One region of the Exiguobacterium sp. KKBO11 genome, then DNA from elsewhere that is predicted to be linked to it. Evidence: a T-box and tRNA genes for the amino acid it is inferred to sense, from the RefSeq annotation. Region 1 holds a T-box; the other regions hold tRNA genes.

Region 1 (10,916 bases):
ATCGTCACCTTGAATGTCGTCGTTAGTGGTGTTTTTTGATTGTCTTTCATGACTTCGAACACATCTTTGTTTTCTTTTAATGCTGTTACCTTGATACGTGCTACACCTGGACGAAGTGGTTGTAGCGCTTGTCCTGTTGGATCAATTTTGACGTATTCCTTACCCTGAAGCACTTCCAACCGATAGAAGCGTTCCGTCGTCGTCACTGGGAACCAGCGCAGAATCGGTGATTTCTTATCATCCTTCATCGTCATCGCGATATCATCGGCTGTCAGATTAAGTGGGTTCTCGCGTACCCGTACGAGCGTCTTCGCGACTGTATCTGGGAAATCCGTCAATGTGAGTAACGCTTCGACCGGACCGTTTGGTGTGCCAGTTTTACCCGTGATCGTATAACCCGATGCCGTCTGTTTCAATTCAATTGCATTACTAACAGTTGAAGTCGTAAGTGGTAATGGATAGTTCGGATTGAATGTCGCCGTTACATCTTGATTCGATCCAACCCACAGTTCCAGATTACTTGGGGAAACGGATAATTCCGGCAACTTGACTTGAATCGTATACGTCGTTGATTGGGCAAGATAAGTCGAGCTTCCAGCTGTCGCAGGTACGACCGCTTTGACCGTGACTATGCCTGGTGTCTTTCCTGTCAACTCCAACGTATTCTTAGTTAAGCCACTTGTCGTAACACGCGAATCGTTCGTTATGATCCATTGAATCGGCGTGTTGCTTCCCGATACCATCGAAGCGATTCCTGTCATTGATTTTGTTTCGCCGACATATAACGTATCTGGCACGTTTCGGACGATGAGTCCTCCGAACACATCATTGATGACGAGTTCAGAAGTCGCCGTCAACTCCTTACCGTTTCCGACTGGTACGACAAGTTTAATCTGTGTCGTCCCGACTTTTTTCGGTTTAATGACACCAGCTTCATCGATGGATGCGATTTCTGAATCTACGATTGACCATTTTAACGTGCCGTACTGACTACCTATAGGACTGATTTCTGGTAAAACTTTATATGATGGTGTCGTGATATCCATCTTGACGGACGGAATTTTCGCACTTGTCGCATAGGATGGTGTCAGTGCATAACCAATCGTCGGAAAAGCTTGTGGATCATTGGTGACAGTTGTTGATTTATCTTTTCCGTTCTTTTTATCTCGGTAGACGTTTTTCGTTGATGTCAGCGTATTATCTTTTTTATCAAGTACATGAACTCCTGCATTATCTTTGGCACGTACTTTGACAGTGAATGTTACTTCTGATTGATCTGCGATCCATTCACCCTTATGAACACCTGAAATCGCCTCATCGTATTCGATATCCGGGAGTCTCCCTTTAATCGTCTGTCCTGTAATATTCGCTCCAGTCAGACCAGTCGTTGATAAGATTTCAAGATTACTTGGAAATTGTTCGTTGAACAGGATATTTTCCATCGTCACCGAGAATTGTCCCATGATGTATCCGTTGTTACCAATGGCATCCTTTTGCATCATTGGAGACGTTTTGACGATGTAGGTGATATCCGCTGTTTCTCCTTTTGGAATCGTAGCTGGATCAATCGAGCGTGACAGGACGAAAGGCATAGATGCAGCCGGACGAACGACTTGAACCGTTCGTGTCTCAATTGTTTTGGCACCTCGTTGATCCTCTGCTTCAATACGGATCGTCACGCTCGTTTTTCCTTTGAGCTTTGAATCGAACGATTGACTGACGAACGAGTTATTTTTCAATTTATTGTTTTCAAAAACTTTCTCATCATCAATGTAGATGCGCGTCTTTAACTCACGATCTTGTAGGTCGTAGTCGTTGACTTGATACGAGATAGTCAACGGTTCGTTCTCGAGGTAACTTGATTTATCCGTTGGTAAGATGTTCTTGATGAGCGGCTTATGGTTCGCACCAATGAACGCTCGGTACATCGTGTTTGAGAATAGTTCTTTTTCTTGTTGTTGATTGAAGCTCGAAGTATGCCCTGCTCCTGAATACGTAACGTTTCCTTTGGTATACATATAATAGTGGTTGCGTGCATCACCAATTGTTCTTCCGGCAGCCTGATTCGAACTACTGAGGTTGTTTTCACGGATGTTATACCATGGAATCAAGTCCGGTTGTTCAAGATCCAGACCAAAGTATTGATTGTGTGTCGTTGCGATAGCAACCGTATCAGCTAAGGCAAATGGATAAGAAGTCATGACGCCCGCATTTTGTTTGACTGCTTGACCCGATGTTCGAGGTGCCGCGTACCCCATGTTCGTAAAGTTCTTTTGACCTGCGAGATCCGCAAACTTTGTTTCCCAGAATAGCTCTGGTTTGCTGGATTGTGCCGGTCTAAAGATCGTATCATGTGTCAACATCAATCCTTGCCCCGTATTCGTGAAGTTAAGAATAGCATCTGATGCAGGGTCACTGAGTGAAGCTGCACCATACGAATCCTGAAAACCGAAGATTAGCATATCATAGGATGTATTTATATTTTTATTGGCATACGTTTTGTTAAACGTGTCCGCAGAAATGACTTCTACATTAAAGTCATATAACCCATCTTGTTTTAGTAAAGTTCCTGAGTTCATAAAACCGTTGATTGAACCGGTCGTTCCGGAACGCGTGACTTGTAAAATTTTTGCTTTAGCTTCTTGGTCCTGCATTAAAAAGCTTCCCATTTTATAATCCGTCAGTCCATCTTCACTTACGAGTCGAATCATCCAATTGCGTGGTCCCGTATAGCTTGGTGCATCAAAGCGATACGATACTGAACCAGAAACCGTAGCTACTTTCTCATCGACTTTCTCCGACTCATCGAATTGGTCGTTACTATTAAAGTCAATATACAACTGGACACGTGTATTAGCCGTAGTTTGATCAAGCGTAAAATTAAAATCAATTGGTTTATCTGGTGAAGCCGGTGCTGCTTTATCCACCGATGTTAACGATTGACCAGCCTGCGAAACCGCTACCTTGCTTAAACGAGGTCGTTCAATTTTTTCGGATTGTAATCGGGAGACGACCTGTTTTGAATCCGTATAGGCAATCGCAGCACCAGACGTCATGCTTGGCTTAAAAATCGAAGTGAAATTACTCGTTGCATGTGTTAACACATCAGCGTGTAAAAAGACGGGTAATCCTTTTTGAATATAGTTCGTCAAAATCTCATTCGCTTTTAACTTCGTAATATCATTCTCAATTTTACTCGTATTATGTTTTTTGGATGTATCAGATACTGTAATCGAATAACGGTCTGTTCCAGTAAAAATAGATGGATCAAAAACGATCGCATCAAATGCGCCATCAAGTGGAAAACGAGACGCATTCAACTCTTTGACCGTCATCATCTTGATTTCGTATTGACTAGTATTCAAGTCTTTTAACAGTGACAACGATGTAATGGTCGTTCCCGGGTCAATCCGGTTCGTCGTCGACCAGTCATCTCGAATCTCTAAAATCTTAAACTTTTCACCCGTTGCCGCTTTGGAATGTGGCTCATGTATATACGTAAAACTTGAAAAAATCAGTAAGATGGCTAAGGCTAGACGGACCCACTGTTTCATCACTTATCGTCTCCTCATCGTGTCATTGAGATATGGGACTATACTCCCCCATTTCATTATAACGAGAGAATGCGAATTTTCCCTATTTTGTAAAAATGGAAGCGTAATAATGACGTACTTCACTAATGAAATAGAGTGATCCTGTCACGACGTATGTTCGCTCAGCGCTTAATTGATTGAAGAACGCTTCGACCGTCGTCACGTTGGCGCCTTCTTGCTGCAACTCCTCTATCGTCCGAGCTCGCGGGAAATCAAATGTCGTCTCGTAAATATCTGGTGTAATGCTACTTAACTGCGTAAGCATCGCCGTCCGGTCTTTGTCACGCAAAATCGAACAAAGCAACGTCACGGGTTTTGATTCTTCCTTTAAGCGTTCAACAAGTGCCGTGATGCCTTCCGGATTATGTGCACCATCGAGAATGATCCGTGGTTTGCGCGAGATGATCTCAAACCGTCCCGGATGTTTTGCCTCCCGTAATCCTTTTCGGATTGCCGCTTTCGACCACCCAAGTCGCCGCGCACAAATGACGGCATTCGCCGCATTATGGACTTGATGATGACCTTCGAGCCCTAAGCGTGTCTCTGGTATTCCATCATACGTCGCCCAGGTCCCCGTCTCTTTTAAGCGGTAACGAATGATCGCTTCCTGACTCCATTTCAACGTCGCATTCCGGTCCCCGCAATACGCCATTAACGGCACGGTCAGCTCTTCCTGCAGTTTTCCGGCGATGACCGGTGTTCCTTGTTTGATGATGCCGAACTTTTGTAAAGCAATCTCTTGGAGCGTATCTCCGAGAATCGCTTGGTGATCGTGCCCGATTGACGTGATGATCGCGGCGACCGGCTTCTTGAAGACGTTCGTCGAATCATACAGTCCACCGAGACCGACTTCATAGATGACGAAATCGGGACGAATCTGATCAAAATAATAGAAGGCAAGTCCTGTTAATGCCTCGAACTCAGTGACCGTACCTCGTGCCGGATCGATGCGCCCGATGGCCGCTTGAACAGCGATCGCAGATGCGACGAGATCGTCTTCTGCAATCGGTATCCCATTCAACATGATCCGTTCCTCGAACTGAATGATATACGGCGACGTAAACGTCCCGATTCGTAATCCTTCCGCAATTCCCATCTCACGTAAGAACGCAACCGTCGATCCTTTTCCGTTCGTGCCAGCGACATGAATCGTCGGAATCGCGTCTGGGTCAATCTGTAATTCCAGTAACATCGCCTGCATCCGTTCAAGACCCGGTTTGACGCCGAATGCTAGTAAGCTCGATAACCATTCCAATACATCTTCTCGCGTCCTCATGCTGTTCGCTCCTTTAAAAAAAGTGGCTCAAGGAGACTTGAGCCACTGCTGTAATTAGTGTGAGAGTTCGTTGATGCGTGCTTCGACAGCTTGACGTTTTTCCGTATAATCAAGTGCCTTCGCTTTTTCTTCATCAATGACATGTGCTGGTGCTTTGCCGACGAAGCCAGGGTTGTTGAGTTTTTTCTCGACCCGTTCGACTTCTTTCGTATACTTGACGAGTTCTTTATTCAAGCGCGCGATTTCTTCCTCGATGTTGATCAAGTCAGCGAGTGGGATGAACAATTCTGCTCCCGTTACGATCGCACTCATTGCTTTTTCTGGCGCCGGCATCTGTTCTTCGATCCGGAGTTCAGACGCGTTCGTGAACTTTTGCAAGTACGAGCTGTTTGACGACAAGTCGTCTTGAACACGTGCGTCATTCGTCGAGATGAACAGTTGGATCTGTTTCGACATCGGTGCGTTCACTTCCGCGCGGATGTTACGAACCGAACGGATGACGTTCTGAACCGCTTCGAATGCTGGAACAGCTTCCGGGAAGTCAAGTGACGCTTCACGTGTTGGCCATGCGGCACGTGTGATCGTCTCACCTTCATGCGGTAAGTGTTGCCAGATCTCTTCCGTGATGAACGGCATGAATGGATGCATCAGACGCATGATCCGGTCGAGCGTATAGGCAAGAACCGAACGCGTCGTCTGCTTCGCTGCTTCATCTTCCCCGTTGAGCGGTAACTTCGCCATCTCGATATACCAGTTACAGAAGTCTTCCCAAATGAAGTGATAGAGAATACGTCCCGCTTCACCAAACTCATATTTGTCCGACAGACGTGTTACGTCGTCAATCGTCGTCTGTAAGCGTGTCAGAATCCATTTATCTGCGAGTGACTTCTCGCCTGTCAAATCGATCTGATCAAACGTTAGACCATCCATGTTCATCAAGGCAAAACGGCTTGCGTTCCACAATTTGTTCGAGAAGTTCCATGTTGCTTCGATTTTTTCCCAGTAGAAGCGGAGGTCGTTCCCTGGCGTTGATCCTGTCGTTAAGAACCAACGGAGTGAATCGGCACCATACTTCTCAATGACATCCATCGGGTCGATTCCGTTCCCGAGGGATTTCGACATCTTGCGTCCTTCCGAATCACGAATCAATCCGTGGATCAAGACGTCTTGGAATGGACGTTGTCCTGTGAATTCGTACGATTGGAAGATCATCCGTGATACCCAGAAAGCGATGATGTCATAACCCGTAACGAGTGTCGATGTCGGGAAGTATTTTTGATAATCGGCTGCGTCCGTATTCGGCCACCCCATCGTCGAGAACGGCCAAAGCGCTGAAGAGAACCATGTATCGAGGACATCGTTGTCTTGCTCCCAGTTCTCGATATCGGCTGGTGCTTCCTTGCCAACGTAGACTTCGCCTGTTTCTTTATGGTACCAAGCCGGAATCCGGTGTCCCCACCAGAGTTGACGGCTGACACACCAGTCACGGATATTTTCCATCCAGCGTACGTACGTGTTTTCAAAGCGTTGTGGAACGAAGTTAACCTTGTCTGGCCCTTGTTGCTCCTCGAGTGCTTTTTGCGCGAGTGGCTCCATTTTAACGAACCATTGGAGTGAGAGATACGGCTCAACGATCGCGTCTGAACGCTCCGAGTGACCGACAGAGTGCAAGTGTGGTTCGATTTTGATTAGAACACCTTCTGCTTTTAAATCTTCAACGATTTGTTTTCGGCATTCGAAACGATCCATGCCTTCGTATTTCCCTGCGTTCTCGTTCATCGTTCCATCTTCATTCATGACGAGGACACGTGGTAACTCGTGACGGTTACCGACTTCGAAGTCGTTCGGGTCGTGTGCTGGTGTGATCTTAACGACACCTGTACCGAACTCCATGTCGACATAGTCATCGGCAACAATCGGAATCTCGCGGCCAACGATTGGTAACGTGATCGTTTTTCCGACGAGGTGAGCATAACGCTCATCCTTCGGGTTCACGGCGATCGCTGTATCACCGAGCATCGTCTCAGGACGTGTCGTCGCTAGTTCAACGTGACCTGAACCGTCCGTTAGTGGATAGCTGAAGTGATAGAACGCACCTTCGATATCCTTGTAGATGACCTCGATATCTGAAATCGCTGTTTTCGTCGCTGGGTCCCAGTTAACGATGTATTCGCCGCGGTAGATCAAGCCTTTTTCGTAAAGTTTCACAAAGACTTCTTGAACCGCTTCTGACAATCCTTCGTCAAGTGTGAAACGCTCACGTGAATAATCGAGTCCAAGACCAAGTTTTGCCCATTGTGCACGAATCGTTGACGCGTACTCTTCTTTCCATGCCCAAGATTGTTCGAGGAATTTCTCGCGACCCATTTCAAGACGTGATTGTCCTTCTGCCCGCAGTTTTTGTTCGACTTTTGCTTGCGTCGCGATACCGGCATGATCCATTCCTGGTAGGTAAAGGACGTCGAACCCTTGCATCCGCTTCATCCGTGTCAGCATGTCTTGTAACGTCGTGTCCCATGCGTGACCAAGGTGCAATTTACCTGTGACGTTCGGTGGTGGAATGACGATCGTGTACGGCTCTTTTTCTGGATCCTGATCGGCTTTGAAATAGTCACCTTTCACCCAAAAGTCGTACCATTTTTCTTCCGTTGCCTGCGGATCATACTTCGTTGGCATTGATAATTCCTGCATCCTGATCGCTCCCTTTTTGTCCATAATAAAAACGGCTTCTCTCGTCCTATGCTAAGGACGAAAGAAAGCCGTTGCTTTTTTCCGCGGTACCACCTTAGTTCATCCAAAATCGGATGCCCTCGAGCCACGTAACGTGTGGAGGACGGATATCGCTCGTAAGACTCACGATACCAGCTCGTGGGGTGACCTTCCTCCTGTTCGCCCGTCACATCTTTCAGCCAAGGATGTGTTCTCTACTCCGGTACAAATACAGGACTACTCTTCCCGTCATCGCTGTTGCCATTTTCTTCTTTACTCATTTTAGCCGAGAGTTCAAGTAATCGTCAAGAACTGCTTAACGACCAAATTCAACTTGGAGTTCCTTGAACGTCAATTCGACGGCTTCGATCGTCCGCTCGATGTCTTCATCCGTATGGGCGATCGACAGGAAGAGACCTTCGAATTGTGACGGTGGTAAGAAGACACCACGCGCCGCCATCTTTTGATAATACGAACGGAACATCTCAAGGTTCGATGTTTTCGCTTTTTCGAAGTTCGTGACGCGTTCATCCGTGAAGAAGACACCGAACATCGCGCCTGCGCGGTTCGTCGTCAGCGGAATGTTATATTTCGCTGCAGCGTTCAGGTAGCCTTCTGACAGACGGCTCGCTTTCCGGTCGAACTCTTCATAGTGTTCTGGTTTCAACTGTGTCAATGTCGCTAGACCCGCTGCCATTGCGAGTGGGTTTCCGGATAACGTACCGGCTTGATAGATTGGACCTTGTGGTGCGATCTGCTCCATGATGTCACGACGTCCACCGTAAGCACCGACCGGCATTCCGCCACCGATGACTTTTCCGAGACACGTGATGTCTGGTGTGACACCGAAGTGTCCTTGTGCGCAGTGGAAGCCGACACGGAAACCAGTCATGACTTCGTCAAAGATGAGTAATGCGCCGTTTTCCGACGTGATGTCCCGTAAGCCTTCGAGGAACCCCGGTTCTGGTGGCACGAAGCCCATGTTACCAGCAGCTGGTTCGACGATGACACCGGCGATATCATCGCCATGTTTTTCAAACGCGATCCGGACAGCATCTAAATCGTTGTACGGAACCGTCAGCGTCATGCTCGCGATTTGCGCCGGAACGCCTGGTGAATCGGGTAATCCGAGTGTCGCGACACCTGAACCTGCTTTGATCAAGAGCGAGTCACCGTGACCATGGTAACAGCCTTCGAACTTGAGGATTTTCGTCCGACCTGTATAGCCACGTGCGAGACGAAGCGCTGCCATCGTCGCTTCTGTTCCTGAGTTGACCATCCGGACCACTTCGACCGATGGCACACGGCTGATGACGACTTCCGCCATCGCTGATTCGATTTCTGTTGGTGTTCCGTAACTCCAACCACGTGTCGCTTGTTCTTGAATCGCTGACGTGACGATTGGATCGGCATGACCGAGAATCATTGGTCCCCATGACAAGACATAATCGATATACTCTTTTCCGTCGATGTCATAGAGCTTCGATCCTTTCGCGTGATCTGCGAAAATCGGTGTCATCCCGACCGATTTATAGGCACGGACTGGGCTGTTGACACCACCCGGCATGAGCGGGAGTGCCCGCTCGAATGCTTCTTTTGATTTTGAGTTCTGGTTAATTAAGCTCATTTCGACCCCTCCAGGTAACGACAAATGTCTTTTGCGAAATAGGTGATGATTAAATCAGCGCCTGCTCGTTTAAAGCCAAGCATCGTCTCAAGGACGATTCGTTCTTCGTCGATCCAGCCGTTCAAGGCAGCGGCTTTGACCATTGCATACTCACCCGATACGTTATAGGCGACGATCGGTAAATCAATTCGCTCGCGCACATCGCGAATGATATCCATGAATGCAAGTGCAGGTTTGACGATCATGAAGTCAGCTCCTTGATCGACGTCCGCTGTTGCTTCGCGGAACGCTTCGCGGCGGTTTGCTGGATCCATTTGATAACCTTTCCGGTCGCCTTCTCCCGGTGCCGAGTTCGCTGCATCACGGAATGGACCGTAATAAGCAGACGCATATTTAACGCCATAGCTCATGACCGGAATATGGCTGAAGCCGTTCTCGTCTAATCCTTGACGAATCGCTGCGACGAATCCGTCCATCATCGATGATGGAGCGATGACGTCGGCACCCGCTCGAGCTTGTGAGATCGCTGTCTTGACGTGAAGCGGTAATGACGCATCATTATCGACCGTACCGTCGGCGACGATTCCACAATGACCTGTCGACGTATATTCACATAAGCATGTGTCGGCGATGACCGTTAGCTGCGGAGCAACCTTCTTGACGAGACGTGTCGCTTCTTGAACGATCCCGTGATCGTGAAACGCACCTGATCCTTGCTCGTCTTTCAAGTGGTCATGCGGAACACCGAATAAGATAACAGATTCGATTCCGAGTGCGACGACTTCTTCAATCTCAGCCGTCAGATGATCAAGTGATAAGTTGAAGACGCCAGGCATCGAGCTGACTTCGCGTTTGATATCTTCGCCTTCAGCGACGAAGATCGGATAAATCAAATCTGATTTATGCAACTGGTTCTCGCGGACGAGTGACCGGAGTGATGCGGTATGACGCAAACGACGGTGACGTGCGTATTCTAATGTGTTCATGCTGATTCCTCCTCAATGATACGATCAATCATGCCGTCCACCGTGAATTCACGGGCGACATGGATCGGTTGAAGTCCGGCTGCTTTTGCTGCTTGCTCCGTAATCGTCCCAATGACGATGAACGTCGTCTGTGGGGATAATGGAGCAATCGCTTCGACAGCGGAAGGACTCTGCAGTCCAATATAGGTGGCAGTTCTGACAAGTGCTTCAGGTAGCCGACGGGTGACGGTTTCATACGTGATGATATCTTCGACCGTATATCGATTCAGTTTTCGTAACTGATCGACCGGTGCTTGCCGCGATCGGTTACCTCGCGCAAAGACGATATGATCGCCGTCAGACAAGTGTGGTCCGAGTTCTGCGACGAGTGCGTCTCCTGTAAAGGTCGACGGACAGAAGTCTGCTGTTCGACCGTACTTCGCAAGTGCGTCTGCTGTCTTTCGCCCGACGACCGCGATACGCGTTTCTGCTAATTCAGGTAACACATCGGCGATTCGGTGGACACCATTCGGACTCGTCACGACGAGCCAATCAATTCCCTTCGGTAATGTAAACGAAACAGGCTGCGTTTCAATGACCGGATAGTGTACACTCTCAATCGCAAATGCGCGTAGCCGAGCCACCTGCTCGGTCGTCGGTGGTCGGCTGCCCGTGAAGAGTACCTGCTTACAAGTCATCCGGAAGTGTCGCGAGAATCTCACGACCGCCCGAAGCAAGCAGACGTT
Region 2 (10,916 bases), on a different contig from region 1:
CACTAAAAAATCAAGTTCTTCTTCAAGTGCTGTTGTTTCCGTGATGTCGTTCCCGATGAACAAATGTTGGAAGCGAACACCGTTCGCATCATAGATTGGAATGAGCGTCGCTTGTAGATGTTTTCGTTCGCCAGTTTGCGAAGTGAGGCTAAGGCGACCAGACCAGGCTTTTCGTTCACGAAGTTGTGCACGAATCTCCGAAACGACGGAACTGGATTTATCTAAAATGAGTGACCAAGGCTGGTTGAGAAGCATCTCAGAGCAATATCCTGTCACATCGATGAGTTGATCATTCACGTACGTGATCGTTCCTCGTGCATCGAAGACGGCGACAGAAGCAATCTGATCGAATGCATGACGCAAATCTATCAACCCTTGGAAGAGTGGTTTCATGTTCGTTTGTTGCTCAGCTGAAGGTAAACAGCAAACAAAGGCGGCAATAACGGTTCCTGTATCATCAAGTAAAGGAGATAAAAGAAGTGTTGACGTTACAGAAGTGCCCGTCTTATGCAACAAGGAGGCATTCGGTAATTGGACAGATTGACGGCGCTCCAAGAAGGCATGCCAAATCTGTTGGCTGAATGCTATGTCTTCCCGTTCGAGAAGTGGGACGATCTGGCCAACGATTTCCTGTTGTGTCCAGCCCCATTGCTTTGCGGCTAGCTCATTCCAAGAGCGGATGGTCAAGTCAGTATTCAATATGAAAGCGGGTAAAGGGAATTCTTGAATGACGACTTCATAGGAATCAATGGTCGAACGGTCCATTACGTGCGCACGCTCCTTTATAATGAAAAGAGATGACGGTTCACTTGTCTTGTCTTTTCCCAATATATTCAATTCTTACGCACTATAATCCTTTCGCTCGGATACTTTTTAGATGAAGATTCTGTGAAAGAATCTGCTATAATAATATTGAAAGCGTTTTCTAAAGAGTTATGAGGGGGAATCTCGATGAATCAAACAGAGAAAATCATTCAACAGACAGAACAGTTCGGAGCACATAACTACCATCCGCTCCCGATCGTCATCTCAGAGGCGGAGGGTGTCTTCGTTACGGATCCTGAAGGACGTCGTTATATGGATATGCTGAGTGCCTATTCAGCCGTTAACCAGGGACATCGTCATCCAAAGATCATCGAGGCTCTAAAACGTCAGGCAGACAAGATTACATTGACGTCACGTGCCTTTCACAATGATCAACTGGGCTTTTTCTATGAAAAAGTAGCACAATTGACGGGTAAAGACATGGTGTTACCGATGAACACGGGTGCGGAAGCTGTCGAGACAGCAGTGAAAGCAGCACGACGCTGGGCATATGAAGTCAAACAAATCCCAGGTGATGCTGAAATCATCGTTTGCGAAGGAAACTTCCACGGTCGGACAATGACAGCCGTCTCGATGTCGACGGAAGCAGAATACCAACGTGGATTTGGACCGCTTCTTCCTGGAATCAAGACGATTCCATACGGCGATCTTGAGGCATTAAAACAGGCGATCACTGAGAATACAGCGGCATTCATCTTGGAACCGATTCAAGGCGAGGCAGGCATCTTAATTCCTCACGATGGTTTCTTAAAAGACGCACAAGAAGTTTGTCGTGCGCAAAACGTGTTGCTCGTATCGGATGAGATTCAGTCTGGACTCGGTCGTTCCGGTAAATGGTTTGCTTCTGATTGGGACGAGGTAACACCAGACATGTACATTCTTGGTAAAGCACTGGGTGGTGGTGTATTCCCAATCTCATGTGTTGCCGCGAATAAAGATGTCCTTTCTGTCTTCAATCCAGGTTCACACGGCTCGACGTTTGGTGGCAATCCACTTGCGTGTGCCGTCTCGATTGCTTCACTTGAAGTATTAGAAGACGAAAAGTTACCGGAACGTTCACTTGAACTCGGTACGTACTTCATGGAGAAATTAAAACAAATCAACAACCCGATGATCAAAGAAGTACGTGGTCGTGGATTATTCATTGGTGTTGAGTTGACAGAAGCAGCGCGACCATATTGCGAAGCGTTGAAAGAAAAAGGCTTACTCTGTAAAGAAACGCATGAGACAGTCATTCGCTTTGCACCACCGCTCGTCATTACAAAAGAAGAGTTGGACTGGGCATTCGAACGGATCGAACAAGTATTAGGTGTCTCCGTCGCGCAATAAATAAAAGAATAGAATCAGGTTGGACAACAGTGAACAGACCGTTCACTGTTGTTTTTGTTTAGGTAAGTGTCGGTTTTGATACAGGAAACGTTTGAAAATCAGTGACAAGGGAACAGACAACTATCGCAAAAAAAACTTTTAAATGGGGGTAATGGTTATGTCAAACAACAGTGGTCTCAATAAAAAAGTAGATGGTCTCGTCGATAAAGTAGCAGGGAAAGCGAAAGAAGCGCTCGGGAAAGCAACAGGTGATAAATCAACAGAACGTGAAGGTAAAAAAGATCAAGTAAAAGGCGAGGCGAAGAAAACAGTCGGAAACGTCCAACAAAATTTCGAAGATACGAATCGCCGCTAAGACCGTTGAAATTAAATAGAAAAACCGGACTGGAGAATGACTCTAGTCCGGTTTTTAGCGTCTGCTATAATGAATTTTTATATCAATAAAAAAAGATAATGAATAATTTGTATAAAGGTCTAGTCATTTAGATATTTATGTGGAATAATAAAAAACGTAAAAGCGTTTACATTGTTCTGTCATTATCGTTTTATTCAGGAAAGGGTGAAAGGTATGTTGCAGTTTCTACAACGAATTGGTAAAGCCTTGATGCTACCAATCGCAGTATTACCGGCTGCGGGGATCGTGCTCCGGTTAGGTTCGGCGGATATGCTTGATATTCCGTTGATGGTAGCAGCAGGAGGGGCTATTTTTGATAACCTTCCACTGATTTTTGCCATTGGTGTCGCGATTGGTCTATCGATCGATGCGAGTGGGGCAGCGGGTCTTGCCGGGGCCATCGGGTATCTCGTCTTAAAGAATGGCGTCGACTCGATGAACAAGGATTATTCCAGCGCACAGATTCAGGCGAAGTATGATGCGATCGCTGCGATCGTCAATGATTCCTCGACCAAGGTCGACGGAGCGACACTTGGTTCGATCGCGAATCAGGCGACACTCGGTTCGACCGTTAATATGGCGGTATTCGGTGGAATCATCGCGGGTATCGTCGCAGGACTTCTATACAATCGGTTCTATAACATTAAGTTACCGGATTGGTTAGCATTCTTTGGTGGTCGTCGTTTCGTTCCAATCATTACATCAGCGGTCATGCTCGTACTTGCTTTCATCTTTGGTTATGTTTGGCCGTTCATCGAGCAAGGCATCAACGGTGCTGGTGAATGGATGGTTGGTCTTGGTGCAGGAGGCGCTGCTCTGTTTGGATTCTTTAACCGTCTCTTGATTCCTGTCGGCTTACACCACGTCTTAAATAATATTTTCTGGTTCGTCTTCGGTTCATATGAAAAAGCAGATGGTACGGTCGCGAACGGTGACATCGCGCGCTTCTTCGCTGGAGATCCGACAGCTGGGATTTATCAAGCGGGCTTCTTCCCAATCATGATGTTCGCCTTACCGGCTGCAGCTTTTGCGATCGTCATGGCTGCGCGTAAGGAAAATCGAAAAGCAGTTGCTGGAGCGATGATTGGTCTTGGGTTGACGTCCTTCTTGACAGGGATCACGGAACCAATTGAGTTCTCGTTCATGTTCTTATCACCTGTTTTATATGTCATTCATGCAGTTTTAACAGGTCTATCGATGGCCATCGTTAACTTACTCGGTATTTTACATGGCTTCTCCTTCTCGGCTGGTTTCATTGATTATGCCTTGAACTTCGGGATTGCCACAAAACCATTACTTCTCATCCCGGTTGGTCTCGCGTTCGCGGTCGTCTACTACTTCCTGTTCTACTTCATGATCACGAAATTTGATCTGAAGACACCAGGTCGTGAAGATGAATCGCTCGTCACAGACACGGGAGTCGTTTTGACAGATTCAGACGATAAATATGAGCAACAAGCAGCTCAAATTTTTGCCGGATTGAAAGGAACAGAAAATGTCACGTCGATTGATAACTGTGCGACACGTTTACGTCTTCAAGTCAAAGATCCAAGCATCATTGACGAAGCGGCGATTAAAGCGGCTGGAGCAAAAGGTGTCATGAAGATGGGCGCGACCAGCGTGCAAATCATCATTGGAACAGACGTCGAATTCGTTGCGGATGCGATGAAGCGACAGAAGTAAAGAAAAAACGACCTTTCCTGAACTCAGGAAAGGTCGTTTTGTTGTACGTTCGCAACAGGTGCTGTTTTGCTTGAGCGATAGATTGGATAAAAGATTCCGATCAAGATGATGACGATCCCAATCCATTGGGAACTCATCAGATGTTCTCCTAAAATTAAGACGGAACAGATGACTGCTGTCGGTAGTTCAGCCGCTCCGAGCAAAGAAACGCTTGCTGGAGACAGATGAGGGGCGCCTGCAGCAAATAAGAGTGGTGGCAAAATCAACGCGAATAGACCGAGCGGAATCGCGTATAACAGAAGTCCATTTTCGAAGTTCGCAGACGACAAGAACGTCGTCGGTGGATACATGATCATGACGAAAGCAAGACCACCTGTCATCATGTAAAAACTTTTCTTAATGACGGGTAAATGATTGGCGATGCGTCCACTAGCGAGTAGGAAAATCGAAAAACTAACAGCAGCTCCAAGACCGAATAATGTTCCACGCAGGTCGAGTGGGCTCGAGTAAGCAGCACTCGCAAGAATGGCTCCGCCAATCAGTAGAATCGCGGACAGGAAATGCGCGCGAGTAGGTAAGCGTCTGAATGCGAGCGCATCAATGATGACACCGATCCAAGTGAATTGGAATAAGAGAATGATCGCAACGGATGCCGATACGGTCTGAAGACTTTGGTAATAGAGATAACCGGTTGTACCGCTTGAAATACCAATCAGCATGAGAAGACCAGCTGTTTTGAGATCGAGACGAAGGTTTTTCGTAAATAAGGCAAGTCCGAAAATCATGAGCCACCCGAAGAAAAATTGACTACCTGAAACGGCTGCTGAGTTAAATCCAGCGGCATAAGCGAGTTTGACGATCGTTGAGAGGACACCATAACTGATAGCGCCAATCAGAACGAATAAGGTTGCTTTTGAACGATGCATGAATAAATTCCCTCCATTTTTAATAAAAACCACACAAAAAAGGTTGCAACAGGGCCTTGTCCAGGTTTTTTGGACAGGGTTTGGTTGCAACCTGTGTGATTTATTGAGTTGATGTGTCGAGCAAACGATACAGCCGGGTTTTCGTTTGATTATACTGAACGGTCAGCGCATTCCACTTCTTTAATGACGCGGTAGCTTTCCGTGTTAAACGATTTAAATCCGCTGTTGACTCATCAATCTTAACGAAATCCGGTTTTTTCGTCAAGCGTGAAAGCACTTTCTTTTCAGCGTCCATCGCTTGTCGATACGTTTTCGAGAACGTTTGAAATGTCTGCTCGCGTTCCTTGATGATTGTCACTAAGGCAGTTCCTTCTGTTTTTGCTTTACCATCAAGTTTGTTGACAGCATCCTTCAATTCTTCAAGATCGAGTGCAGCGTACGTTTCCTTACGTAACGTTTCTTCTTGTTTCAATAAAGCAAGCCGTTCGTCATTTAAGGCTTCTAATTCCTCTCGTTCATTTTGAGAGCGTTTGATTTCTTCAGCACCTGCATCAAGAACGGCTTGGTACGTATTAACTGAAATTTCATCCTTACGAGCACGTTGATCAGCTAGCGTGAATGCCTTCTCTTCACCTTTGACTTGTTGCTCTAGCTGTTCATGAAGAGAGGCTGGTGAATCGTTGGAACAGGCAGCGAGTCCAAAGCTCGACAGGAACAGTACTGCTACGAATGTTTTTTTCATCTGGATAGTAACTCCTTATAAATTCGAGTGTTGCGCGAAGTTGTACGGGATATGGAAATCTTCATCATAAATCGCGAATTGATAGCCTTTTTTCTGAAGTCCGGCAACAATGGCTGGAAGTGCCTTGATGGCTTGTGGTTGTTCATGTAAGAGAATGATTTCAAACGGACGCTCTGCTCGCCGAATGACCGTATTCGCTACTTCTTTTGCACTATCTTTGTAATACCAGTCCATTGAATCGATTGACCAGTCCCACACGCGGAAGTCTGCTGAATGAATGGCAGATGCCATTTTTTTCGTGATGCCTGGATCAGAGCCATAAGGTGGTCGTGTCAAATGTGGTGTTAGCTTCGTCAACTCATGGATTTTCTTCTGAACACTTTGCATCTCTGAGACATACTTTCCTTTTTCGTACAATGTATCGTAATCGTGTGTTTCCCCGTGTAATCCGATATAGTGTCCAGCTTTAGCAGCAGCTTTGACTTCTTGCGGAAAAGCATCTATTTGTGTCCCGAGATAAAAGAAAGTGGCACGAGTCTGAAGTTGATCCAATGTTCGAAGTAAGTCCGGTGTTAATGCGGATGGACCATCCTCGAATGTTAAATAAGCGACTTTTTTCGTCACACCATTCCATTTTTCCACGCGTGCTTTTTCCATATTGACGACAGGGACTTCAGTAATGGATTTACCTGTCGTAATGGATTGTTGTTCAGGAGTAAATACGTATCGGTAAGCGACATATCCCCCAACTCCGAGAAAGACAAGTGTGAGAAGTAAGAAGAACCGAGGGAAAAACTTTCTTTTTTTTGTACGCGGTCGTGGACCGAGTTCGCTAGCGTGGCTTGAGGTAAATGGATCCATCGTTGTCTGTCGCTCCTTTTGTCAAAAATATCATATACAGATAATGTAACATTCTGACTGTTTCTTTTGTAACAAACAGATGACAAAAAGATGATGGAAAATCGATTTTTCTAAAAAATATCGATTTATTTAGAAGAAGTTTGTAAGAAATAAAAAAACAACCACTGAATAAGTGATTGTTTCATGTGTTATTAGTGTTCTGTTACAGCACACTCATCGCATTCCGTTTGATAGGATTCACATTGTTCATCCATCTCTTTTCCGCAATGGGCACACGTCTTGACGGGAAGCTCACGATAGAATGCAGCAGATGCTTCTTGATAAAGGGGTTGTTCCATGTGTTTTTCCTCCTTCAAAATAAACGCAATGGTCTTTTTTCTTGTTTTTATTGTATTAGTACAGAAGTTTAATGTCAACTATTGTTTTATAACAGTAAATTCGTTTGAAGTATTGATAGAGGACAATAAAAAAGAGACATGCTACGATATCTAAGTAATCTGATAATAATAAGGGGGATTTACACATGACACAGGCAACACTTGATACAATGCGTGTCTTAACAGAAAGACGTTCGGTTCGTCATTACGACGAAATGTTCAAACTTTCAAAACAGGAAGTGGAAGAACTATTAGAATGGACGACAGCGGCGCCGAGTGCTTGGAATTTGCAACACTGGCATTTCACGGTCTTCCATTCAGAAGAAGCGAAGCAACAGCTTGCACCGATCGCATACAATCAGCCGGCTATCACTTCGGCTTCAGCAGTCATTGCGATCTTAGGTGATGTTCAAGCTAATCGAAACTACAATCCGGTGTACGGTCCAGCAGTAGAAGCAGGTGGCATGACAGAGGATTTATTTGATTCGATCAAGGCACAGGTAGAAGGCGCTTATCAAAGTGAAGCCTATGGGCGCGATGCGGCAATGTCGAATGCGAGTCTTGCTGCGATGCAATTGATGCTTGCGGCAGAAGCGCGTGGATTATCAACACTCGCAATGGGTGGATTCGATCATCAACGTTTTGCGGAAACGTTCATCACCGAGTCACGGTATGTACCGGTCATGTTGATTGCTGTCGGAAAAGCGGTTGAAGATGCGAAAAAGCGTCCGGCACTACGTTTACCGATTGATCAAGTATCGACCTTCCTGTAAGTCATTCAAAATGGAGGAAGCGGGGTTCAATTCCTCCATTTTAATTTTTTTATTTTTTTTCAGAAAAAGACTTGTCAGCCTTTTAGTTTCTTGATATATTAATACATGTCCTAGCAAGTACATAACGTACTGCAAACATGATTCTGTAGCTCAGCTGGGAGAGCGCTACCTTGACAGGGTAGAGGTCGCTGGTTCGAGCCCAGTCAGAATCATACCGAAAGCCCGCTTTTCCTTTATAGGAAAAGCGGGCTTTTTTTATTATTTCTTTATCTCATCCTCTGTGACCCATTTATGGTTTTTCACCATCTCTCCACCGTCAGTCGGTTCATAGTTCACCATGTAGACCGTCGTTTCCTTTACTTCATCAATCGTCGCTTTTGCTCCATCCATACCTTTCATATGATCCGCTTTGACAGTTGTTTCATCACCAACTTGCAGTGGCTTAGTTGGAACGGGATCGAGTTCTTCCTGAATGACCCATTTATGATTTTTCACCATCTTTCCACCAGTAGTCGGTTTGTAACTGATCGCATAGACGACGGTGTCGTAAGCTCCCGCAATCGTTGCTTTAGCTCCGTCCATACCGTCCATATGATCCGTCGTCAACGTGACCTTGCTTCCTTTCGGATAAGTCGGATCACTGGCTTCCTTTAAACCGGATGGTAGCTTTCCGTCGCTCGAATGCATCATATCTCCATGAGACATATCGTGTGAGTCACTATTACTTCCATCGTTATTGGCGGATCCACATGCACCGAGCCAAAGCGTAGAACTAAGAGCAAGTGCGGTTAATGTCAATGATTTTTTCATATAAAACCCTCCTGAAGTCACTAGTCTTCTTTACTATACCCAGCGTATATGCAAATCGTGTGCAGATGAGGTGACAGTTTCGTTTGCCTGCGTCGATCGCGTTTTTTTTAGCTATACTAAAAGTGGAGAGAAAAAGGAGGAATCGTCATGCGTCATATTTCATACTCAGTCGGAGGAATCGTGCTTGCGGCATTTTTAATTTGTGGCAGTGTGTTGTTTGGGACATTGTATTATCAGTTGTCTCAAACACGAACGCAGGAAGTAGTAGACGGTTTACTGAACCGAGGAAATACACACCGTGATGTCCTTGTCGATTCCTATGACCAAACGACGATGCGCCATGTCAGCATGATGGAAGCAGATTCATCGTTTACTGTGGTGATCACTGATGCAGATGGAAAACAACTAGAAGCGTCACGACCTTTGTCGAATGAGATGAAGAGCATGTTAGAGCATACGGATTTTGATTACCGTCAACAAGGAAAAATCGTGACGATGCGTGACTTTTTAATGACGGACAGTCCCATCACCATTGACGGGGAACATCGTGGTCATGTATTCATGTTCGCCTCTAAAGAAATCGTAGATCACGTACTTGATCCGTTGAAACAGCAGTTTTTCCAAGTGGGTCTGCTAGCGCTTTTATTAGCAGGTGCGGCAAGCATTTGGACGACCCGACTCATTTCTCGTCCGTTGATTCAGATGGAAAAAGCGACAGCGCGTCTATTGGATGGGGAAGGTGGAGAGTTGCCGATTGATCGAAAAGATGAACTGGGACAATTGGCGCGTTCGATTCAGCAATTAAAACAAGATCTCGATTTTTTGAATCGGGAACGATCCGAATTTTTAGCAACCGTATCTCATGAACTACGAACACCATTGACATATATAAAGGGATACGCGGATATTCTCGAACGCCAAACGTTGACGCCGGATGAGCAACAACGCTACATTACGATCATTCGAGAAGAAAGTCAGCAAATGAATGAATGGATTGAGCAATTGTTTTGGCTAGCACGAATTGACGCCAATGCTTTTATGATGGAGCGAAAACCTGTCGATGTCGAAGACTTGATTCATCAAGTGATACGATTGATGCGTCCAGACATCGAACAAGAAAATGTTTCGTTCGAGATAGAAGGTGAGCGATTAGAAGTGATGGGTGACGCTCAGCAGCTCCGTCAGATGATCGTGAATATCATTGAAAATGCACGGCGACATACGACGTCAGGAAAAATTATCGTTCGTTATGGTGTCAACGCAGTAGGGGCTTTCATTCAAATCGAAGATACAGGAGAAGGGATCGCTGCAGAATCTTTACCTCATGTAACGAAACGGCTCTACCGAACGGAAGCATCTCGTTCTCGAAAACATGGAGGAACTGGAATCGGACTCTCCATCGTTGAAGCAATTGCTCAGACACATGGTGCAGAATTGAACATCAAGAGTCAACTTGGACATGGAACACAAGTGACACTGCAGTGGAAGGAGAAATAAAATGCCGCATGTATTGATCGTAGATGATGAACCAAGAATGCTTGAACTGCTCAAACTGTATATTCAGCCGTATGGGTACACGTGTCAGCTTGTGGATTCTGCGCAACAAGCTCTTGATCTCTGCCGTCAGCACGTATTCGACCTGATTTTACTAGATGTCATGATGCCGGATATGGATGGCTGGACATGTTGTCGTCTCATTCGAGAACACTCTAACATCCCGATCTTGATGGTTACGGCTCGGAATCAACGGGAAGACATCATTCGGACACGAGAAGTAGGAGCGAATGATTACATATCAAAACCGATTCAAGAAGGGGAACTGATCGGGCGAATGGAAGTTTTATTACAGCAACAGTATGATGGTCTATCCTATGACCGGGAAAGCTATCGTTGTAGTTACCTCCAACAAAAGATTTCGTTAACGAAAACGGAATTTGAGTTGTTAGGTGTATTTTTAGATTCTCCACGACGTGTTTGGACACGGGATCAGCTGACAACAATATTATGGGGAGCGGAAGCGTCTGTAGACGAGCGGACGATCGACTCGCATATCAGACATTTAAGAGAAAAACTACGTGTTTGCGGTTTTCCGATTGAACAGCATCTCGAAACAGTTCGCGGAATCGGATACCGCTGGACACACCAATAAAGGGGAAAATCAAAATATGACGACACTCTATTTCGTACGGCACGCAC
Region 3 (10,916 bases), on a different contig from region 1:
CTGAATCGATGTGAAAGTCTCAACTTCATTGACGTTCGCGACATCTTTCAATGCGACAGGACCGTTTGCTGAGAAGAGTTGGACGTCTTCGAGATCTTCTTTCGAGACGAGTCCTTCTTCATAAGATAATTGTACGTCTTGATCCTTATTGTCGAGATTGAGCGTTCCGACCGTGACAGGCTTCGTTTGATCGTTAACGGTACCGAGAATCTGGAAACCAGATAGTCCGCGATCACTTGCTTTCTCAGGATCGATTTCTACGAGATACTGCTTTTGTTTTTCGCTGAAGTTGTTCGTGATATATTTCAAATCATTATTTTTCGACATGTTATCCTCGACGAGTTTTGCCGCCTCTTGAAGGGCTTCGAGGTCGTTCGAGAACAAGTCGACATCGACGTTGTTATTCGACGGAGGACCACCTGTTGATAGTTCAGCCACACTGATTTTGACATCGACGTTTTCATCTTGAGCGATGTCTTCCATCTGTGTTTCAAGTGACTTGATCGTTTTTTCGACGTTTACACCGTCTTTTAGATTCAAGAAGTAACTTGCTTTATTATCGAGACGTAAGCCTGTCGTGAAGTCACGCGCTCCGACAGAAGTCGTCACGTCAGCAATGGCTTTTTCTTTATCAAACATTTTTTCCATCTCAAACGAGACGTCACTTGTTTTTTCAAGTGATGTGGCAGCTGGAAGCTCAAGCGATGCCGTCAAGGTCTTCGATGCTTCGTTCGGAATGAACGTAAAGCCGAGACGCGGTACGATCGCCAGAGAACCACCGAGAAGGATGAACGATACGACCAAGATGATCGCCTTGTGCGAGAGTGATTTTTCAATCAGCTTGCCATACCACCGTTGGAGAGCGCCTTCTTTTTCTTCCGCTGGTACCTTCTTGAATGCAAACTTCGCGAGAATCGGTACGATCGTGATCGCAACGAGTAGTGAAGCAAGTAATGAGAAAATAATCGTCAAAGCGAACGGTAAGAAGAACTTACCAGTAATCCCACCGACAAATCCGATCGGCAGGAAGACGACGACGGTCGTCAGCGTCGATGACGTGATTGCTTTTAGAATCTCTTTTGTCGATTGTTCGATGATCTCATCCGTCATACCGGATTCGGATTTTCGGACGCGTCGGAAGATGTTCTCGATGACAACGATACTATCATCGACGACACGACCGACTGCAACAGCCATCCCACCAAGTGTCATGATGTTCAGGGAGATATCTTGCCAGTTCAAGAAGATAGCAGCGATGAGTAATGATAATGGAATCGAGACGATGGCGATGATCGTCGCGCGGAGGTTCCGTAAGAACAAGAGTACAGCGAGTGATGCGAAGAGGGCACCAAGTAATCCTTCTTTGACGAGTGTCGCAACGGACTCCTCGATATCCTTCGCTGAATCAATCCCAATCGTATAGTCGACTTGGTCGTCATATTTATTGAGAATCTTCGTGACTTCATCTGCGATTTCGACTGTATTGGCATCTTGTTTTTTCGTGATTGCCATCGATAAGGAATCTTTTAAATCGTAACGCGTTTTTTCACTTTGTTGTGAGACGGCTTCGATTTTTGCGATATCCTCTAGGCGAATCGGTTCTGCAGGTTCAGACGCCTGATCTGCAGCTGCTCCACCTGTTGTACTTGGTGGACCTTGCGTTGCACCTTGTGGTGGACCGCCAGCAGATGAACCACCTGTTTGACCGTTACTTGATGAACTAGTCGCACCTGCAGCAGGTGTCAATTGTAGATTTTTTAGTTTATCTAGATTTTCTAGTTTTTCCTCAACGCGAATCGGAATTTTCGAATCGTTTTCTGATAGCTGACCAGATGGGAACGAGACATACTTTCCATTGATTTGTTCCTTGATGCTCGAGAGCGAGAGACCCGCTTCCGTCGCTTTCTCCTTATCGACGGTGATTTGAACGAGATCATCCTTATAGCCACCAACCGAAACGCTGTTGATTCCTGGAATCTTATTAAGTTCAGGTTCGATATCTTCCTTTAGGATTTTTTCGATGTCTTTACCATCCTTACTAAAGAAAGAGATGTTATAGATCGGGAATGAACCAAATGACAAACGATTCAATTTCGTCGTTGCTTCCTCCGGTAGATTCGCATCTTGGATTGCAGCATCGATTTGTTGTTCGACCTTATCCATATCGGTATCGAACGGGAATTCGATGTTTAAGATACCGATACTTTCATAAGAAGAACTCGTTAGCTTGGTAGCCCCTTCAATTCCTTTAAGGGAAGTTTCAAGCTTTGAGACGACTTGTTTATCGACATCGTCAGGAGATGCACCAGGGTAAACCGCTTCGATTGAAATCTGAGGAAACTCGATTTCTGGGAACTGATCGACTTTTAATTGTGAGAAGGAATACACGCCTCCTAAAATCAATAGGATTGCAATGATGAAGACAGCAACCGAGTTCTTCAAACTAAATCGGGTTAAAAAGTTCATATGAACGCTCCTTTCTTTTTATATGTGCTTATTTACATAGTAGAGGACACTCATAGAACCCGCAACTTTAAAACTGTTTTTATTTAAAAAGATCTTTTTGAAAAAAGATAAATTTTTTTTGTTAAAAAGGCTTTACACTTTTCGATATGCTGCTATAATAAAAACATACCCAGTAACAACACAGCATGATTCTGTAGCTCAGCTGGGAGAGCGCTACCTTGACAGGGTAGAGGTCGCTGGTTCGAGCCCAGTCAGAATCATACCGAAATCGTTCCTTTTTGAAGGAGCGATTTTTTTTTGCGTTAAAAAAACTATTCCCGAAATCAATCAGGAATAGTTGGAAGGGAGGTAAATTGTTTTATTGAATTTCGAGATGAAGATCGCCGCGCTTCGTCCACCCTGCGACGGTCGTCAATCGATAGAAGACGAGCGTCAAGACGCCAGGTAGAACGACACCAGTCAAGAAGAAGACGAGGAACGCCTGAGGACCTTGGTTGACGAAGATATTGAGTGGGGCAATCATCGAATTTAATCCAAGTCCTGCGAGTTCGTACGGTACTTTCAAAGAGAGAAGGAGCGTCGCGACAGGAGCTGAAATCATCGCTGCGAGAAACGGTGCAACGACAAGACGTGGATTTTTAACGATATTCGGGAATTGTACTTTAGGTGTTACAAAGAATGAAGCAATCAAACCACCTGGATCCGTCTGACGGTATGCCATCAACGTAAAGCCGACGAATTGAGCGGAACAGCCAATCAGTGCAGCGGCACTTGCTACAGGATCAAGTTGCAAAGCGATAGCCAGTGCAGCGGACGAAGCAGGAGACATCAATAAGACACTAAAGATGAGTGCAATGACAAGAGATGTAGCAATAGGAGAAGACTCGACTGAAGCCGTGATCATGGCACTGAATTTTGTAAGGAGTGGTGTCGTGACGGCAGCAGCACCGATTCCAGTCACGCCGCCAGCAAGGACAGCACTCATCGGGATGACCATCATGTCAAATTTCGTTTTTCCAGTCATGCGTTTTCCGACGTATACAGCGACAGCAGCTGCGAGTAACGCGCTGATCGGCTGACCGGGTACAAGAACGAGTCCAGAAGCAGTCGATTGAAGAGCGGCACCACCAATCGTCGCTGCGATCATCGCGCTGAACAGGACAAGTGTGTTTCCTCCGAGCTGAAAGGCAATACCGGCACCAAGCGCAGGGGCGAGTAGTACTTTTGCGACACCACCAATCGTCAGTAGCATTTGGATATGTAGAAGATTTCCGAGCGTCTCAATCAGGAGTCCGACACCGAGTGTTACAAGAACGGCATTTGCCATTCCAGCTGATACTTTTACCATTCGATCCATCGCATATTCTTTCAACGTTGTCATCCTCTCTATCTATCTCTATTTTTTGCCATGAAAAAAGCCTATCCGTTTTTGGGATAGGCGCCACTCATTCTGTGCGGGCGCCTCATTCGATGCATCGAAAGAAGGGCCCAAAAATCATTTCCGTTTCATCATCGGAAAAGTTTTCAGTCCCTCATGCATAGAATAATCAGTCGTCCAACTTGGTTAAATGGCTGTTGCGTCGGAATCATTCGATCGTGCCCCTCTCTGTGAATTTTTCTAAGCCTAACACGCTCTTGATTAATAATCAATATTTTCTGACAATTTATTTTTTCCTGAAATCTGACAGGAATTCACGGTATCATCGGGAAATCCTAATGTACCAACAATGGAGGCGTTTACATGAAAGTGATGCTTTTTACAGATATTCATGGCAATGCATCAGCATTACGTGCGGTATTGTCCTATCTTGATCAACAACCAGATATCGATGCCGTCTATTGTCTCGGTGATCTTGTCGGCATTGGACCAGAGCATAATGAAGTCATTGATCTATTGAAGCAACGTCCTGATATTCAAACGATTTCTGGGAATCATGATGAATGTGTCCTTGCTTTAATCCATGGGGAGAACTATCCCGATAGTTACCGCCATGCGAAAGAGCACCACCAATGGATTGCGGATACGTTGACGCAAGAAAATCAAAAGTATTTGGAACGATTACCGCGTGTCTTAAATATCATGCATCAGGAACAAACGATGCACCTGACGCACTATGCTTATGCCGACCAGACGAAGAAGATTGGTGAAGAGCCGTTAAAGCAAGCGGTGGATGGAACGAAAGAAAACTTATCCGTCCTGTTTGCTGGAAGTGAGGCGCGGATCATTGGATTCGGTCATCATCATCCAGCGCAACAAGTCGAGACAGATCAAACGCTCTTTATTAATCCAGGTGCACTTGGATGTCAGGAAACAGCTATTGCTCCAGTAGCAATTATCGATTGGGAGAAGGATCAAGTCCGTTCAGAAATCCTGAAGATTCCATATGATGATCGACCATTTTTAGACGTCCTCAATACGACGGAGATGCCGGAACGTGAGTTGATGCGCCGTCTCTTCTTCGGTAGTAGGACATGAAAAAACCTTCATGAGTAGTTCATGAAGGAAGTCGATTAAGCAGATAGCTTCGTCGTAATTGAGATGAGGCACACGACAATCAGTAACACGATACCGATGTTTCGTTTCAATGGATGGCGTGACCAGTAAAAGAATAGCGCAAGGACAGGGGCCACAAAAAAGGCAACGATGAGACTGATCAATGTTGCAAGAAATAATACAAACATCCAAAGCTTGCTAGTAGTCCGATATACCTGCCACATGTCGTAGAGCGACATGAGTGTATAGGCGAGTAACACGAAGATGATTCCGGTCGATAAACTCAAAGCGATCATCACTCCATTCCCTATTTAGTATAAGGGAAAGAGTGAGAATGATTACACGACTTGAAGTAAAAAACATGACGAATCGATGAACGTACGATTAGACGCTGTAACGAAAAAAGAAAGGAGAGGGCATCTATGTCAGACATCTATCGCCGTTTTTTTCTATTTCCGGATATTTTGATCATGCTCGTACTACTGATTGGAATAAGTAGTTATACCATTGCTCAGCCGTTTCATTGGTCGATTTTACTGTTCTTTTGTCTTGGACTGATCGTCTTTAGTTTCAGTGAATACCTGACGCATCGTTTTTTGTTCCATTTACCACCGCCTAAAAATATGCTTGGACGAAAGTTGTTGAAGCGACTTCATTACGATCATCATGCGCATCCGAATGAACTGCATCTGTTGTTTTTACCGGTCTGGTATTCCTTGCCGAATCTTGGTTTCTTTGCGGCTCTGACCTATCTTCTGACGCAATCTGTCGTTTCGACAGCTGCAGCCGCGAGTGGATTGATCGTCATGTTGCTTGTGTATGAATGGAAACATTACGTGGCACACGTTCCGCTGAAACCGAGAACACGCTTTGGAAAATGGATGAAAAAGACGCATCTATTACATCATTTCAAAAATGAACACTATTGGTTTGGTGTATCAAATCCGATGGGGGACTGGTTGTTTGGCACTTTGAAAGATGAGAAAACAGTTACTTCTAGTCAAACGGCACGGAATTTAGAAAAAAATCGAGAATATGAAAAACCGCCAATCAGCTGATCGGCGGTTTTTTGATTCATAAAATGCGTAGCATGGCACGACGAATCGTATCTAATTCCAACGGTCGAGCAATCAATGGCCATTCGGCAATTAACGCAATGTACGTCCGGAAAATCAGAAAGGCGGTGACATCGACTGGTACGTCACGATCATCTTGTCCAAGGCGAGTCTCGAGTAGCGTTTTAAGATATTCGACGACATGCCGTTCGATCCGTGTCCGTAGTTCTTGCATTTCTTGTAATTTAAGATTACGTGTTTCTTCGATGATTTGAAGAATGAACAAATGTTGTTGCTGATGATAGACGATAGCGTCGATCATTGCTTGTTTATTTTCTTCTACCGTCGCATGTTCGACGTAAGCGCGTTCTGCTTCTTCTTTCATTTCTTGCAGCACACGTGTTACGAGCGATTCGAACAGGTTGAGTTTACTTTCAAACAGTTGATAGACAGTCGGTTTTCCGACGTGAGCGCGTCGGGCGACACGCTCGATCGTCGTACCTTTATAACCAAGTTCAGAAAAGCAAGCCATCGCTGAGTCTAGTATCAGTGTTTCTTTATCAGACTGTGTCATGTTGTTTTCGTCTCACTTTCGTTGAGAGTAAAATCCGCTTGGCTCCGAGCCCTCCAACGAAGCTGATGATCAATGCGACGACTAAGATAGTCGCAAGGACTTGACTGTTTGAGATGAGGGCGTCTGTCACACCAAGTCCAAGCGCTTCGCGGAATCCGCCGACTGAATACGTCATTGGTAAGAACGTATGGATGGCTTGGAAGAAGCTTGGCGTCATCTCGACTGGGAACGTACCACCACTACCACCGATTTGTAATAGGAGTAGTAGGAAGGCAAGGAACTGTCCGACGCGACCGAGTAGCATCGCGAGCGTGAACAGAATCGTAATGAACGTCATCCCTGTTAAGGCAGCAAATCCATAGAGCGCAGGAACACTCGCGACATCAGCATCGAGGACATAGACGATGGCTGTGGCCGCTGCGACACCTTGTAAGGCTCCAATCGGTAAGATGAGTGATAATTTACCGACAAGGAATCGCCATGTCAGACTTTCACCATGTTCTGGACGAATCTGGTAGACAGACGAGAACATCAAGGCGCCTGCGAATAAGGCGATACTAAGGATGTAAGCTGATAAACCAGAACCGTAGTTGTTGACCGTCGAATAGTCATGTTCTTTTAAGACGACAGGTTCTGCCAGCATATTATCCCGCTCTTTAGTCGGCTTGACGGTTGCGTCTTTAGCTCCTTTGCTGAGCTCGTCCTTCAATGTTTTAGCCCCATCTTCAAGTTTAGTATTGGCATCCGCGATTTTTGAAGCCCCATCGGTCGTTTTGCCGATTCCGTCCGTAATCGTAGTTGAACCAGAAGCCAATTGTCCTAACCCGTTATTTAACGCGCTAGCACCTGTTTGGAGTTGATGTGTGCCATCTGAAAGCTGATTAGCCCCATCAGCCAGTTGTGCGCCACCTGTTGCAGCTTTATGCACACCTGCAGTATATTGACCGAGTTTTTCATTGAATGTTTGTTGACCACTTGCTAATTGTTGTGCACCAGACTCGACTTGTTTCGCACCGTCGACGAGTTTCACTTGACCTGCGTTCAGTTGTGATACAGCTGATTCGACTTGTTGACCACCTGCAGCGAGTTGACCGATTTTCTTCGTTGCTTCTGTTGCTTGAGCAAGACTCTGATCAATTGCACCTTCTTGGGCAGCAAGGTTTTGAATATTTTCTTCTAATGAACCGATAGAAGCGAGTAACGTTTGTTTTTCTTCATCCGATAACTGTTCAGAAGCAGAAATGACTTCTTTTAGTTGCGCGACGTTTGCTTCAAGTGCTTCACGACGCGCTCGTAAATCTTGTTTCGCTTTTTCAGCATCTTGATTGAGTTGTGTTAAAAAGGCGTTGGCAGCTTGTGCTTTTTCATCCAATTGATTTAATCCATCCGTCAATTGAGGGATTTTTTCATTAAGCTGGGCCGTACCTGCAGCCAATTGCTCTGCTCCTTGACGGACTTGTGTCGAGCCACCACTGAGTTTCGTTGCTCCGTCTTCGAGTTGTGCAGCACCGGCTTGTAATTTGCCACCATTTTCGTCTAGCGTGTTCAACCCAGAAGACAACTCACCCGTTTTTTGGGCGAAGAGGGCAGTCTTTTCGTCAAGTGTCGTGACGCCATCACTGAGTTTTTTAGAACCTTGATTTGCTTCCCCGAGTTTTTCGGACAGTGTCAGACTGCCATCCGCAAGTTTTCCAAGGTTCGTTGCCAGTGTTTTCGCACCATCCGCTGTTTTGTGGTTGCCATCTTCTAGTTTAGAAGAACCGTCCGATGCCTTTTCCATACCGTTTGCGATTTTCTTTAACGCACCGAAGATCGCACTACTATATTGTTTCGTCACGGATTTTCGGATCTTTTCGTTTAATTGTTTTGCAGCCGTACTCGAAATTTGTGTCCCCGAGTAGTTTTTGGCTGGATTCAAGTAATACTCCAACTCAATCTTCTTCGGATGATCATCGAGTAGTGTCGTTGCATTTTTAGAGAAGTTCTTCGGGATGACGACCGTCATATAGATTTTGCCGTCACGTAGTTCTTTTTCGGCTTTGTCCTTAGATAAGAACTGCCAATCAAAATCATCATTTTTTTTGAGTTTGTCGACGAATTGATCCCCGATGTCGACTTTCTCTCCTTTAAACTTCGTCGCCTTGTCTTCGTTGACGATAGCGACCTTAATATCTTCTGTTTGACCGTATGGGTCCCAGAATGCAGATAAGAAGATGGAGTTGTAGAGAAATGGTACGAGGATGAGGGCGAGAATGACGACAATCATCATCGGACTCTTCAATTTCTTCCATTCTGAGCGAAACATAAATACAAATCCCCTTTCTAAAACTCAAAACTTATTTGAGTTTTAGGTTTTGATGAGATTTACTTTACTCTCTTCATTAAAAAAAATCAATCGATAATTCTAATTTCACATAAAAAAGACGACTCGCAGGGAGCCGTCTTGGAAAAAACGAGTTAAGGAAGCAAAAGTAGTTTTCCTGTACTGCGTCGACTTTCTAAAAAGTCATGTGCTGCTTTGCCATCAGATAATCTGAATGTTGTAGGAGAAGACAGGGTGAGATGATTGGATAGAATCCAATCAAATAATTCACCGGATCTACGGATTCGTTCTTCAGAAGATGTTAATACGTTCCAAAGGTCACCACCCGTCAATGTTTTGGATGTATCCATCAAGAAGCGAGGGTCGACAGATGCGGGATCGCCGCCTGCCATACCATAGAAGACAACCGTTCCATGGACTTTTGTCACATGGAAACTATCCATTAAGGTAGAACCAATGGATTCGTAGACCACATCAACCCCTTTACCAGAAGTTTGCGCGAGCACATGCTCGACCCAGTTCTCAGAATATAAATAGACAGATTCACAGCCCGCAGTTTTAGCGATCTGTGCTTTCTCAGGAGAAGACGTCAATCCAATCGGAGTTGCTCCAAGTAAACGAATGAGCTGTGTCAACAACTGACCAACGCCACCGGCAGCTGCATGCACTAAGACGACATCTCCCGGTTGGACATGATAGCTATCTCGAGTTAAATAATGCGCTGTTAACCCTTGTAATAAGACAGAAGCTGCTGTTTCGTATGAGATATCGTCAGGAAGCGGAATCAATTTATCAACGGGTGCTGCGACGTACTCAGCATTCGCAAGCGGAACGTCCGCAAAAGCAACTCGTTGACCTACGTGGAACGTTGAAACAGCTGTACCGACCGCAGTGATGATGCCTGAACCTTCGTAACCTAAAATATAGGGAGGCTCACCTTCTAAATGATAGTTTCCTTTTCGGCGATAGATGTCTGCAAAATTCAGACCGATCGCTTTCATTTCAATCAGAACTTCCTGTTCAGTAATTGTTGGCGTTGGTACGTCTTCGAAGCGTAATACATCAGAACCTCCGAATTCGTGGAAAGTTAATGCCTTCATCTCAACACATCCTTCTTTTAAATCTGCTTTTAGTATAAGGCAGAACATCTGAAAATGATGGCCAGATGCGTTACACTAGAAAAAAAGATGAAAGAAGGGACAGTATGAAGCGTGTTTTAATGGGAGGAATTCGTTTTTATCAAAAAGTCATCTCTCCCATGAAACCAGCTACATGTCGATTCTATCCAACGTGCTCCCATTACGGTATGGAGGCGATAGAACGTCATGGTGCGGTAAAAGGTAGTTATTTGACGACGCGTCGATTGTTACGGTGCCAACCGTTCCACCCAGGTGGTCTTGACTTCGTTCCAGAACCCGATCAATTTAGTTGGAAAGCACCGCTGCAACGGGAAAATCCACGAGAGAAGGCGGAAGAAACGAAGGAGTAAGTCATATGAAGGTTCTCTCTTGTTTAATGAAGTAAGAACAAAAAAGGGAAGTATGTTACCGGACATTACCGATAACATACTTCCCTTTTTGTTCTACTTACAGACCATCAAAGTTTGCCCGTTAAAAACTGTGCTTCGCCAAGACCGAAGCTCCAGTCGGCCGCATCATTTTCGACGATTGAAACCATCAAATCAGTCGGTGCGAGTCCGCAGTTTGCTTGTAAGCGTTCGGCGAGTAATTGGTAGAGACGTTGTTTTTTCTCTTCCGTCCGCGTTTTACTCGTCACACTGATAAGAACGATATCTTTACTCCGTTCAAATCCGAGACCTGTATCTTGAATGACCATCTCATGCGTTTTATGCGTATGCACGATTTGATAGCGATCGCGCTCCGGCACATCAAATGCTTCGACCATCGCATCGTGTGCGGTGTCGAGTAACGTTTTTAACTCTTCTTCTGAACGTCCTTCAATGACGTCGAATCGTAATAACGGCATGTGAAATCACTCCTTAAC

What was found. A T-box is a leader RNA that pairs with one kind of tRNA and senses whether it is charged. The one in region 1 lies ahead of AYO36_RS03525 (valine--tRNA ligase), so its partner is inferred to be a tRNA-Val.
Region 2: it has a tRNA-Val gene. The T-box ahead of AYO36_RS03525 (valine--tRNA ligase) is inferred to sense a tRNA for this amino acid. The anticodon was not compared.
Region 3: it has a tRNA-Val gene. The T-box ahead of AYO36_RS03525 (valine--tRNA ligase) is inferred to sense a tRNA for this amino acid. The anticodon was not compared.

What each region holds. Positions count from the first base shown of each region.
Region 1 is NZ_LUCU01000011.1:664,193-675,108, reverse strand. Features, by position in the region: gene AYO36_RS03535 (GEVED domain-containing protein) at 1-3,554, opposite strand, end outside; gene AYO36_RS03530 (bifunctional folylpolyglutamate synthase/dihydrofolate synthase) at 3,637-4,869, opposite strand; gene AYO36_RS03525 (valine--tRNA ligase) at 4,924-7,560, opposite strand; T-box leader at 7,611-7,840, opposite strand; gene hemL (glutamate-1-semialdehyde 2,1-aminomutase) at 7,895-9,205, opposite strand; gene hemB (porphobilinogen synthase) at 9,202-10,191, opposite strand; gene AYO36_RS03510 (uroporphyrinogen-III synthase) at 10,188-10,868, opposite strand; gene hemC (hydroxymethylbilane synthase) at 10,858-10,916, opposite strand, start outside.
Region 2 is NZ_LUCU01000055.1:146,637-157,552, reverse strand. Features, by position in the region: gene AYO36_RS14870 (EAL domain-containing protein) at 1-765, opposite strand, end outside; gene AYO36_RS14865 (ornithine--oxo-acid transaminase) at 952-2,154, shown strand; gene AYO36_RS14860 (CsbD family protein) at 2,312-2,509, shown strand; gene nagE (N-acetylglucosamine-specific PTS transporter subunit IIBC) at 2,723-4,231, shown strand; gene AYO36_RS14850 (EamA family transporter) at 4,255-5,157, opposite strand; gene AYO36_RS14845 (YkyA family protein) at 5,258-5,899, opposite strand; gene AYO36_RS14840 (polysaccharide deacetylase family protein) at 5,915-6,760, opposite strand; gene yhfH (protein YhfH) at 6,952-7,098, opposite strand; gene AYO36_RS14835 (nitroreductase family protein) at 7,284-7,910, shown strand; tRNA gene AYO36_RS14830 (tRNA-Val) at 8,050-8,122, shown strand; gene AYO36_RS14825 (YdhK family protein) at 8,169-8,720, opposite strand; gene AYO36_RS14820 (sensor histidine kinase) at 8,868-10,217, shown strand; gene AYO36_RS14815 (response regulator transcription factor) at 10,219-10,869, shown strand; gene AYO36_RS14810 (histidine phosphatase family protein) at 10,886-10,916, shown strand, end outside.
Region 3 is NZ_LUCU01000055.1:130,753-141,668, reverse strand. Features, by position in the region: gene AYO36_RS14785 (efflux RND transporter permease subunit) at 1-2,466, opposite strand, end outside; tRNA gene AYO36_RS14780 (tRNA-Val) at 2,654-2,726, shown strand; gene AYO36_RS14775 (PTS sugar transporter subunit IIC) at 2,825-3,847, opposite strand; gene AYO36_RS14770 (metallophosphoesterase family protein) at 4,208-4,942, shown strand; gene AYO36_RS14765 (hypothetical protein) at 4,978-5,256, opposite strand; gene AYO36_RS14760 (sterol desaturase family protein) at 5,383-6,018, shown strand; gene AYO36_RS14755 (TetR/AcrR family transcriptional regulator) at 6,035-6,589, opposite strand; gene AYO36_RS14750 (YhgE/Pip domain-containing protein) at 6,576-8,894, opposite strand; gene AYO36_RS14745 (quinone oxidoreductase family protein) at 9,047-10,012, opposite strand; gene yidD (membrane protein insertion efficiency factor YidD) at 10,117-10,401, shown strand; gene AYO36_RS14735 (tautomerase family protein) at 10,509-10,898, opposite strand.